2 regions of the Micromonospora sp. NPDC049523 genome follow, and region 2 is predicted to be linked to the other one. Evidence: riboswitches for the same ligand, from Rfam matches in the RefSeq annotation. Region 2 holds a riboswitch; the other holds the start of a gene.
What was found. Region 2 has a riboswitch for cyclic di-AMP ahead of AB0J90_RS03995 (hypothetical protein). Riboswitches for the same ligand answer to the same signal wherever they lie in the genome.
Positions count from the first base shown of each region.

Region 1: another riboswitch for cyclic di-AMP. It lies ahead of AB0J90_RS15610 (C39 family peptidase); the one in region 2 lies ahead of AB0J90_RS03995 (hypothetical protein).

Region 1 covers NZ_JBFAPP010000008.1:349,077-354,430, reverse strand. Annotated here, with positions in the region: gene AB0J90_RS15625 (hypothetical protein) at 1-808, opposite strand, end outside; gene AB0J90_RS15620 (class I SAM-dependent methyltransferase) at 1,025-1,753, shown strand; gene AB0J90_RS15615 (YbhB/YbcL family Raf kinase inhibitor-like protein) at 1,821-2,360, opposite strand; cyclic di-AMP (ydaO/yuaA leader) riboswitch at 3,028-3,171, shown strand; gene AB0J90_RS15610 (C39 family peptidase) at 3,510-4,358, shown strand; gene AB0J90_RS15605 (hypothetical protein) at 4,478-4,636, shown strand; gene AB0J90_RS15600 (hypothetical protein) at 4,633-4,860, shown strand; gene AB0J90_RS15595 (serine hydrolase domain-containing protein) at 4,870-5,354, opposite strand, start outside.
Region 2 covers NZ_JBFAPP010000002.1:319,656-325,009, reverse strand. Annotated here, with positions in the region: gene AB0J90_RS04005 (FtsX-like permease family protein) at 1-2,231, shown strand, start outside; gene AB0J90_RS04000 (cation diffusion facilitator family transporter) at 2,369-3,256, shown strand; cyclic di-AMP (ydaO/yuaA leader) riboswitch at 3,492-3,622, shown strand; gene AB0J90_RS03995 (hypothetical protein) at 3,630-4,703, shown strand; gene AB0J90_RS03990 (hypothetical protein) at 4,748-5,354, opposite strand, start outside.

The sequences.
Region 1 (5,354 bases), on a different contig from region 2:
CGAGCAGCAGCACCGCCACCCCGGCGGCGACGCCGAGCCCGGCCAGGAACGTTCGCGCGTCGCGCCGCAGCTCGGGGCGCCGGGCGACCAGGACGGCCAGCACGATCCCGAGCCCGACCGCCGTCATCAGCAGGATCTCCAAATTGACGAAGCCCTGCCAGACGATCAGCAGACCGAGCAGCACCCCGTTGCGCGGCCACCGGCCCGGCTCGCGCAGCCGCAGCACCCGCCAGACGATCAGCGGTACGAGAAACTGGCCGACGATGTTCGGGTGCCCGTTGGCGTGCGACACCATTGCCGGCGCGTACGCGCAGAACAGGGCGCCGACCCAGCCGGCCGCACGGCTGTGCACCAGGTGCCGGGAGAGCACCAGGTACCAGCAGATCCCGGTCGCCGCCAGTGCTCCGGTGAGGAAGACGGTGAAAGCGGCCCGTGGTCCCCACAGCAGCGTCACCGGGGTCAGCGGCAGCGAGACGCCGAGTACGGAGGTGTTCGCCATGATGTTCACGCCGTCGGGCACGTTCATCCGGTACGACAGGAACGGGTAGTCGCCCCGGGTCGGCACCCGGGCCCCGTGCGCCATCATCCACTCGAAGAACGCCTGGTCCGCCTCGTTCGAACGGACCCCGGAACCCGGCTGCAACCAGAGCCCGGAGGTGATCCAGACGGCCAGTCCGAAGTAGCTCAGCACCGCGGCGATGTCCGGCAGCGGACCGCGCCGGGAACGGCGCGGGTTCACGGTTGCCGGGGGCGGTTCCGGTGCGGGCTCCTTCGGTCGATCGGCGGTATCCGGACGAGAGGTAGTCATATCTGTTCGGAGAGTATCGGAGGATAACCGAGAGCCAGGCTCGATCACGGGCATCGGCGCGCTCTGTACCCGTACGTCCGGAAGCCGGACGGGACGGATCAACCGAACAATCCGTTCGTGCCACGCCGATGCCTCAATTTCCCTACGGTCGTCGTAGATGGTTCACTCTGTCGGTCCAGGGTGCAGGTCGAGTTTCAGATCGCGAGGAATCGACGCATGGCAGAAATCACTGGGGATCAGCGAGTTCAGTCCGAGGTACTCGAGGGTCTCGCGACCGCGGTGAACCACCGCCGATGGTTTGTGGAGCTGGCGCTGCCGTACCTGGGGGACAACCCGATCGAGATCGGCAGTGGCCTCGGCGACTACGTGCTCGAGTGGGCGCCGCACTTCCCCAGGTTCACGGCCACCGAGGCCGATCCCGACCGGCTGGTGGCACTGAAGGAGCGCCTCGCCGCCGAGTCCAACGTCGAGGTACGGCAGATGCTGCTGCCGCAGCCGGAGCAGGAGCACGGCGACTACAGCGCGGCGGTCTCGTACAACGTGCTCGAACACATCGAGGACCACGTCGGGGCGCTGCGGAGCATGCGGGACCTGGTGCGTCCCGGCGGTGCGATCGTACTGATCGTGCCGGCGTTCGAGTTCGCTATGGGTCCGGCGGACATCGCCACCGGACACGTACGGCGCTACACCAAGAAGACGATGCGGGCCGCGCTGCTCGATGCGGGGCTGACCGTGGAGCGGCTGCACTACGCGAACGCCCTCGGCCTCATCGGCTACTACATGGCGACGAACGTGTTCCGGCTGATGCCCAAGGAAGGCCCGATGGTGAAGGTCTACGACAGCCTGGTGCTGCCGGTGACCAAGGCGGCGGAGCAGCTCGTGCGACCGCCGTTCGGACAGTCGGTCTTCGCCGTCGCCCGGGTACCCGGCGCGTCGGAGGCCTGACCGGAGAGCGACGACCGACACCGTTCAACCCGTCCCCGGTGTCGGCCGTCCACTTACTCCGGCAAGTTCAGCCCTTGACCTGGTACGTCGGCCGGATTACCGCCCGTGCCAGGGTGTGGAAGGTCAGGTTGAAGCCGACGACCGCCGGGCTGGCGTCCGGTGTGAGGTCGAGCTGTTCCACATCGACCGCGTGTACGGCGAAGAGGTACCGGTGGACGTGGTCGCCGGCCGGCGGCGCCGCACCGCCGTACTCCTGGGTGCCGTAGTCGTTGCGGACCGCGAACGCACCACCCTCGACGGACCCGGCCTTGCCCGCGCCACGCGGCAACTGGGTGACCGACACCGGGATGTTGACCAGCAGCCAGTGCCAGAATCCGCTGGGGGTGGGGGCGTCCGGGTCGTAGCAGGTGACCACGAAGCTGCGCGTCCCGTCCGGGAAACCGGACCAGGCGAGGTGCGGCGACAGGTCGCCGCCGCCCAGGCTGGAGTGGACGAACTCGACGCCCAGCGGCTCGCCGTCGCGTACGTCGTCGCTGGTCAGGGTGAACGCCGGCACCGGCGGCAACAGGTCGTACGGATCCGGCGCGATCGGTCGCTCAAGGTTCATCAGGATGTCCTTCCAAAGAGGGAGACTCAGTGTCTTTGTACCCTGTCTGACCCGCCTTAGTGCCGCCGGTAGGCGGAACAGTGGGTGACGGATGTCCCGGTGTTCCCGACAACATCGGCGTTTTCCATTCCCAAAATACTCTGTCCACCGCTCGTACGGATGGCCATCCGCCTATTCCTGTTCGGTGACCAGTAGCCACTCACAACCTCTGCCTCGCATTCCGGGCGCGATTCGCTCGCGCTCTGCGGCGGTCCGATCAATCATCATGGCCTGCACGCCTTCCGTCCGTACGAACTCGGACGTCGCACGATGCGCCCGGGTCCGGTCGACCGGGGTGGTGGGACGCCGGGCCCGATGCCGGCGACAAGGGGCCCAGCCCGCCTCGGCCCAATGGACATTTCTCTGATCCGGACATTGCGCGGAGAGCGGCACCGCGCCGACAAATCCGGCGCCGTCATCATCTCCGACATGAGCGGGCACATCCGCCACACTCAAACTGGTCACTACGGCGACAACCACTCTGTGTGATCATGCAGCACGGGCCGGATGGCGCGGAAGAAGCGGCACGGGTCACGGTTTAAGCAGGCCAAGAGGGGTTGGCAGGAGCAGAAGCGGCCCAGTAACGTCAGCCCGTCTGGTCCGGCCCTTAGTCACCGCGGGTGACACCGGAACAGGCCCGCTGAGTCGTAACTGTTACGAGCCGGGGACCCACAGTAGTTCTGGGGTGAATCCGCGAACCGTTGGTTCGTGGTAGGGCGTGCTTCCCGCCCGAATCCGTCAGCTAACCCGGTAGGCGGTATCGGAAGGAGAACATGCTCGTGCAGCGCCGTACCTGCCGTGGCCCATCCCTCGATCCCCCCGGCCCGTCTCGCCACCTGCCCCGGCTCGCCCGCATCGCGGTGCAGCCCGCGAAGGTAGCGCACTAGGCCACTCCCGGCAATTTGCGTGACGACGTTCATCCGGTAGCGCATTTCACCGCATCGCGGTGACGGTTCCGCGCGCCCCGATCCGGACCCGACGGCTGGCGGTGAATCCGCCCCGCCGATGACGCGTACCCCAGGTCACGCAAACCGGCCCCCGGCAGCGACATATCGCCATCCCGATTCATGTGCCCCCGATCGCAGATCGGCACATCTGCGGAGGATTTTTATGAAGCATCGTCAGCAACTCCGACGCGTCGTGACCGCCAGCCCGTACCGGGCCGGCGTCGTCTCCGCCGCCGTTCTCGCCGTGGGTCTCACCACCGGCATCCTGCTCACCCAGGGCAACGGGTCGGCGACGCCGGCCAACGCCTCGACCGTCGCGGTCGCGGAGAAGATGGGCGGCCAGGCCGGCGCCGAGATCGCCCCCAGCCTGGTCACCCCCAGCCCGGCCACCCCGACCCCGAGTGCCTCGACCTCGGCACCCGCACCGGCGGCCCCGTCGTCGGCCCCGCCCACCGCCGCCAAGGCCGTGGCGACACCGACCAAGGCGGTCAAGAAGGCTCCCCCCGCGTCGAAGGTGCTCGACTACGACTACGAGGCGCAGATCAACGGCTGGTACTGCGGGCCGGCGGCCGCCAGGATCGCCCTGACCGCCCGCGACCGCCAGCCGAGCCAGGACGACGTCGCCGCGGCCCTGGGCACCACGTTCAACGGAACCAACTCCGCCGACGACGTCACCCGCGGGCTGAACAACCTGGCCAAGACCAACTTCTACTCGAGCACGTTCATCCAGGGGTCCCCGTCCCCGGCCCAGATGGACCAACTCCAGGCGGACGTCGTACACGCGGTCAGCAGCGGGTACGCGGTCGTCGCGAACATCGCCGGCTCGGCGACCGACACCGACGGCGGCTGGCACTCGTACGACGGAGGTCACTACCTCACCGTGGTCGGTTACCGCGACAGCGGACGGACCGTGCAGATCGCGGACCCGGCGTTCGTCAACGGGGTCAGCTCCTACTGGATGACCACCATCGACCTGGCCAACTGGATGGCCACCCGGGGCTACTCAGCCTGACCCGCCCTCCCCCCGGTCCCGGGTGCCGACCCAACCGGTCGGCGCCCGGGACTGTCCGTACCAGTGGGACGGTGGCCGCGTTGCCACAACCAACCACGTACGCGTGCGTTGTCCCTGTCGTGACCATGGACCTCGCCTATCGGGCGGACACCGGCGACCGCGAGGTCCGGGTGGCCGACCGTGCCCCCGGTCGCTACTCCGAGCCGGCCGCCGCGCGCCGGTCCCCAGAACGAAAGGCACAGGTGGTGGCCATGGCCGGTCAGGTGTTCGCCCCGTGAGCCGCGTCGACGAACCGTTGACCCGCGCCGGGATCTGGGAGGCGGCGGCGATGACCATCGCCCAGCACGAGGACCGGGGTACGTCCTACGCCCCGGGCACCTGCGCCTGCTGCACCCCGGACGGCTGCGCCCAGTTGAGCTGGGCGATGGAGGTACGTGCCGGCCGCGACCCGGAGTATCCGATCGGCAACCCGGCGCCGCCAACCCTGAAGTCGATCAGCTAGGACCCGGGTTCAACGCGCGGACCCTGCTGCCTCGATGGCGAGCTTGGCGAACTCGTCCAGCCCGCCGTTCCACATGAAGTCGCTGGTCTGGGTCAGGGCCACGGCCACCAGGTCGTGCTGGGGGTCGTTGAACCAGGTGGTGCCGTACCCGCCGTCCCAGCCGTAGCGGCCCGGTACGGGCGAGATCTCGTCCGGCTCGACCGCTACGGACATGCCCAGCCCCCACCCCCGGCCGCCGAGCAGCATCCCACCGGTGGAGATCTGCTCCGGGGTCAGGTGGTTGGTGGTCATAAGGTCGACCGACGCCTCCGACAGCAACCGCTCGCCCCGGTGCACCCCCTTCGCCAGCAGCAGCCGGGCGAAGGCCAGGAAGTCGTCGGCGGTGGACAGCAGCCCGCTGGAGCCGGAGGGGAAGGCCGGGGGGCTGGACCACTCGCTCGGGGTGGAAACCGTACGCAGTTCCATCTTCCCGCTCTGGAAGTCCGTCATGTAGT
Region 2 (5,354 bases):
GTGCCCCGGTGACCCTGCTCGACCAGGCCGGTACGCCACACCGGTTGACCCTGGTCGGGGTGCTGGACCTCGGCGTGAACCGCCTCTTCGGCGGCTCCCCGGTGGCCGCGCTGGCCGAACCCGACCTGACCCGGTTGACCGGCACCCAGCGGTACGCCCAGGTGGTGATCCGGGCCGAGCCGGGCGTCGACCCGCAGACGCTGGCCAGCCGGGTGGCGCAGGTGACCGGTGACCCGCGCCTGGTGGTGCTGACCGGCGACCGGCTCCGGCAGCAGCTTGCCGAACAGGCCGGCAAGTACGTCGACGGTTTCCTGGCGGTGCTGATCGGGTTCGGCCTGGTCTCGCTGACCGTGTCGGCGTTCGTCATCTACAACACCTTCGCCATCCTGGCCGCCCAGCGGGTACGAGAGCTGAGCCTGCTGCGCTGCGTCGGCGCCTCCCGCCGCCAGGTCGGTACCTCGGTGCTGCTGGAGGCGCTGGCGCTGGGTCTGCTGGCGTCGCTGGGCGGGCTGGCGATGAGTCTGCTGGTCGGCTACGGGCTGATCTGGGGGCGGGAGTTGGTCGCGACCGACATCCCGCTGCACGCGCCGGTGGTGCGTTGGCCGACGGTGGCGGTGGCGATCGGCTTCGGCACGCTGGTGGCGGTGCTGGCTGCGCTCGTACCGGCACTGGGCGCGGGGCGGGTGCCGCCGCTGGCCGCGCTGCACGGCAGCGCCACCGCCGAGTTGCGCGGTTCGACCGGTCGACGCGCACGGGTCCGGCTGCTGGTCGCCGCCGGGCTGGCCGGGGCGGGCCTGCTGGCGATCATGATCGGGGTGCCGATGGCCTTCCCGGGGCTGCCGCTGGTGCTCGGCGGCGGGATGATCGTCTTCCTCGGGGCGGTGGTGGCGGCTCCGTTGCTGGTGCCGCGCGCGGTGGGCGTACTGGGGTGGCTGCCGGCGCGGCTGTTCGGACCGGTGGCCCGGCTGGCGGTGGTGAACGCGCGGCGCAACCCCCGCCGGGCCGCCGCGACGACCATGGCGCTGACCGTGGGGGTGGCGCTGATGTCGATGTTCGCGGTGCTGCTGGAGACCGCCCGGGACCAGACCGGGCGGGAGCTGACCGAGAACTTCCCGGTGGACTTCGTGCTCGACCGGGCCCGGGTCGACGGCACACCCGGGGTGACCCGCGGTGCGCTGCCGGCGGATCTGGCCGGCGTACTCCGGGCCGACCCGGCGTTCGCGACGGTGGCCGAGGTCCGGTTGGCGCCGGCACCGGCGGACCCGCAGGTCCGGGTCTGGTCGGTGCCGCCGGAGCAGTTGCGCGGGCCGATCCGGCCGGAGGTGACCGAGGGTGACCTGGCCGACCTGCGGCCGGGCACGGTCGCCCTGGACCGCCGGGTGGCGCAGGCCCGCAACCTCGGCCTGGGCGACCGCTTCCCGCTCGGCCTCCCCGCCACCGCGAGCGACACCGACACCGCGGGAACCAGCGCCACCGCGAGCGCCACGGCCACCGCGAACGCCACTGCGAGCGCCACTGCGAGCGCCACGGCTACCGCGAACGCCACCGCCGTCGGGAGCCCGACCGGCGGCGCGGACGGGTCGGGCTCGTTGCTCGTGGTCGCGCTCTACGACGATGCGCCGACGAGTGGGGCGGCGCTGGTCGAGTGGGGCCAGTTCACCGCCGCGTACGGGGCCGGCGCGCCGAACCAGTTGCTGATCGACCTGGCCCCCGGCGTCGGTACGGCAGCCGGCCGGCAGGCGCTGGACGGGCTGCTGCGGGCGTACCCGGTGGTGCGGCTGAGCAGTGCGGCCGACCAGGCGGACGCGTTGTCGGCCTCGCTGGACGAGTTGCTCGGCATCTTCGCCGCGCTGCTCGGCATGTCGGTGCTGATCGCGCTGTTCGGGATCAGCAACACGCTCTCGCTGTCGGTGTTCGAACGTACCCGTGAATCGGCCACGCTCCGGGCGCTGGGGCTGTCGCGGCGGCAGCTCGGTCGCCTGCTGCTGGCCGAGGCGGCGCTGATCGCGCTGGTCGGCGCGCTGGCCGGGATCGCCCTGGGGGTTGGCGTCGGCTGGACCGCGGCACTCGGACTGATCAGCAGCTACGGGCACGGGCTGCCGGTCGTACCGGTGGGGCAGCTCGCCCTCTGCACGGGCCTGGCCTGCGGCGCGGCGGTGCTGGCCGGGCTGCTGCCGGCCCGCCGGGCGAGCCGGGCACCGATAGTGGCGGCGATGGCGAACGAGGGCTGAGCCGCCCTGCTCCCCCGGTGCCGGTTCCGGTCCAACCCGCTGGCACACATTGCGATATCAGCATATGTTGGGCCATAGTGGGACCGGCGACGGAGGGTGTGTGCGTGGGCGCGGGTCATGACCACGGCGCGCAGGCGATGCGCGCCGCCGAGCGGCACCGGGGACGGCTCTGGTTCGCCTTCGGGCTGCTCGTCGTGTTCATGGTCGTCGAGGCGGTCGCCGCCCTGGCCACCGACTCACTGGCCCTGCTCTCCGACGCCGGGCACATGTTCACCGACGTACTCGGGATCGGGATGGCGCTGGCCGCGATGACCGCGACCCGGCGTGCCACCGACGACCCGCAGCGGACCTTCGGCCTCTACCGGCTGGAGGTGCTCGCGGCGCTGGCCAACGCGGTGCTGCTCTTCGGCGTCGCGATCTACGTGCTGGTCGAGGCGGCCCGCCGGTTCGGCCAGGACCACCCACCGACCGTGCTGGCCGGGCCGATGCTGGTGGTCGCCATCCTCGGCCTGCTGGCCAACCTGGTCGCCTTCGCGCTGCTGCGCCCCGGGGCACGGGAGAGCATCAACCTGCGCGGCGCCTACCTGGAAGCGCTCGGCGACATGCTCGGCTCGGCCGGGGTCATCGTCGCGGCGCTGGTGATCGCGAACACCGGCTGGTGGTGGGCCGACCCGGTGGTCGCGGTCGCGATCGGCGTGTTCATCCTGCCCCGGACGTGGCGACTGGCCCGAGCCGCGATCCGGATCCTGGTGCAGGCCGCGCCGGAGCACCTCGACGTGCCCACGGTGGCGGCCCGGCTCTGTGCCGTACCGGGTGTCGCCAACGTGCACGACCTGCACGTCTGGACACTCACCTCGGGCATGGAGGTCGCCTCGGCGCACCTCACCCTCTCCGCCGGTGCCGAGGTCGGCGCGGTGCTGGCCGCCGCCCGAGGGGCGCTGCACGACGACTTCGACATCGCGCACGCCACCCTCCAGGTCGAGCCCGGCAGCGCCACCGAGAACTGCGGCCCCGCCGACTGGTGAACCCCGATCCGGTACGCACCTCCAGCCGGCTTGCCCCTTACCGGCACCCGCAACCCGACCACTCTTCGCTTTCCTCGTCCTTAAATTTTGTCCCCCGACCGGGTGAAGTTTTCAGTTTATATCCGGCATATCATTTCGATTCATTAGCCGACGCCGACGAGCCAACACTGTCCGTACTGGACCCGGCCGGTAGGCTCGGCTCCGGTCTCCGCCGGGCGGCGCCCTCCGGCGCCTGCGGTGACCGTCGCCTAATCGCACATGCGAGCCGGGGAACCATCGCGTCATTGGGGTGCATCCGCGTCAGCGGTAGGGATCTTCCGTCCCGAACCCGTCAGCTAACCCGGTCGGCGGCTGACGGAAGGACGTGCACCGAATGCCATTGTTGGCGCCCGTACGACCCCGCTATCCGCGCGCGGTCCGCACCGCGATCGCGGTCACCCTCACTTTGTTGGCCAGCGCCTTCACCCCCGCCGCCGCGCTGGCCGCACCCGCTGCGACGCGCACCGCCGTACTCGCCGCCGCCCCCGGCGGCACCGACGACGAGGGCGGCAGCGACAGCCTCCGGGAGCAACTCGACGTCGCGGCCAAGGGCTATCTCGACGCCCAGGCGGCGCTGGACAACTCCACCAAGCGGCAGCAGCAACTCGCCGCGCACCTGGGCACCCTGGAGGCCGAGCTGGTCACCCGTACCCAGACGGTCGGCGAACTGGCCGGCATGGCGTACCGCACCGGCCGGCTGGGCCCGCTCACCGCCCTGCTCAACAGCAACTCGCCGGACGGTTTCCTGGACCGCGCCGCGTCGCTGGGCACGGTCGCCGCGAACGAGGACCGCCAGCTCCGCAACCTGATCGAGGTACGCGACAAGGAGGCCCGGGCCAAGGCGGCGATCGACAACGAGATCCGGGAACAACGCAAGCAGCTCGACATCATGGCCAAGCGCAAGCAGCAGGCCGAACGAGCGCTGGCCGCGGCCGGCAGCGGCGGCTCCAGCCCCGGGGTCACCGGCACCACCACCGCCGCCACGGCCAAGCCCGCGCCGCGCAACTCGGACGGGTCGTGGCCGAAGGAGTCGTGCAGCGTCAACGACCCGACCACCACCGGCTGCATCACCCCGCGCACCCTGAACGCGATGAACCAGGCCAAGGCGGCCGGCTTCACCCGCTTCGTCTCCTGCCACCGCACCGGCGGCTCGGGTGAACACCCGAAGGGCCGGGCCTGCGACTTCGCGGCGGAGAAGGGCGGCTTCGGCGGCGTCGCCACCGGCGGCGACAAGACGTACGGCGACAACCTCGCCGCGTACTTCGTCAAGAACGCCAGCCGCCTCGGCGTGCTTTACGTGATCTGGTTCAAGCAGATCTGGTTACCCGGCAGCGGCTGGAAGGCCTACAACGGCGGCGGCGACCCCTCCAGCAACCACACCAACCACGTCCACCTCTCCGTGAACTGACCACTGCGCTGCCCCCTCCTCGGCGGCGGGGAGGGGGCAGCGGGTCAGTGGTTGGCGTTCCAGAACCCGATGAGGGTGGCGGTCCACCAGCCGAGTTGGCTGACCGTCGCGGCCAGGGCACCGGGGAGCAGGTCGGGCCAGGGCAGAGGGTTGTCACCGGCGCGGGCGAGGCGGTCGCGTACGCGGCCGAGGAACAGCCCGTTGATCCCCACCGCGAGTACGGCGAGCAGCTTGAGCTGCACCAGCCCGGACGAGGTGTCGGGGCGCAGTGCGGCACCGCTGGCGACCAGCCCCAGCAGCCCCAGCCAGATCAGCACGTGCACCCCGTGCGCCATGCCCAGCACCGTGCCCAGCCGTTCCCGGCGCAGCAGCCAGCGCAAACTGAACCAGTCCACGGTGAGTACGGCTCCGAAGCCGACCACGAGGCACGCCAGATGGCAGAAGAGCGCGAACGACCGCCAGCCCGGACCGACGCTGAGGTGCGGGGCGACGAGCACCACGACCAGCCAGCCGAGGACGACGGCGGCGATCGAGCCGATCCGCGCCCCCCGACCGGCCGGCCGACGGTGGCCACCCCGCCAACCCGCCGCCGGACCAGACCCCGGTTCGGAACGACCGGCAGGGGACCCCGATCCGCGCCCGGCCGGAGAA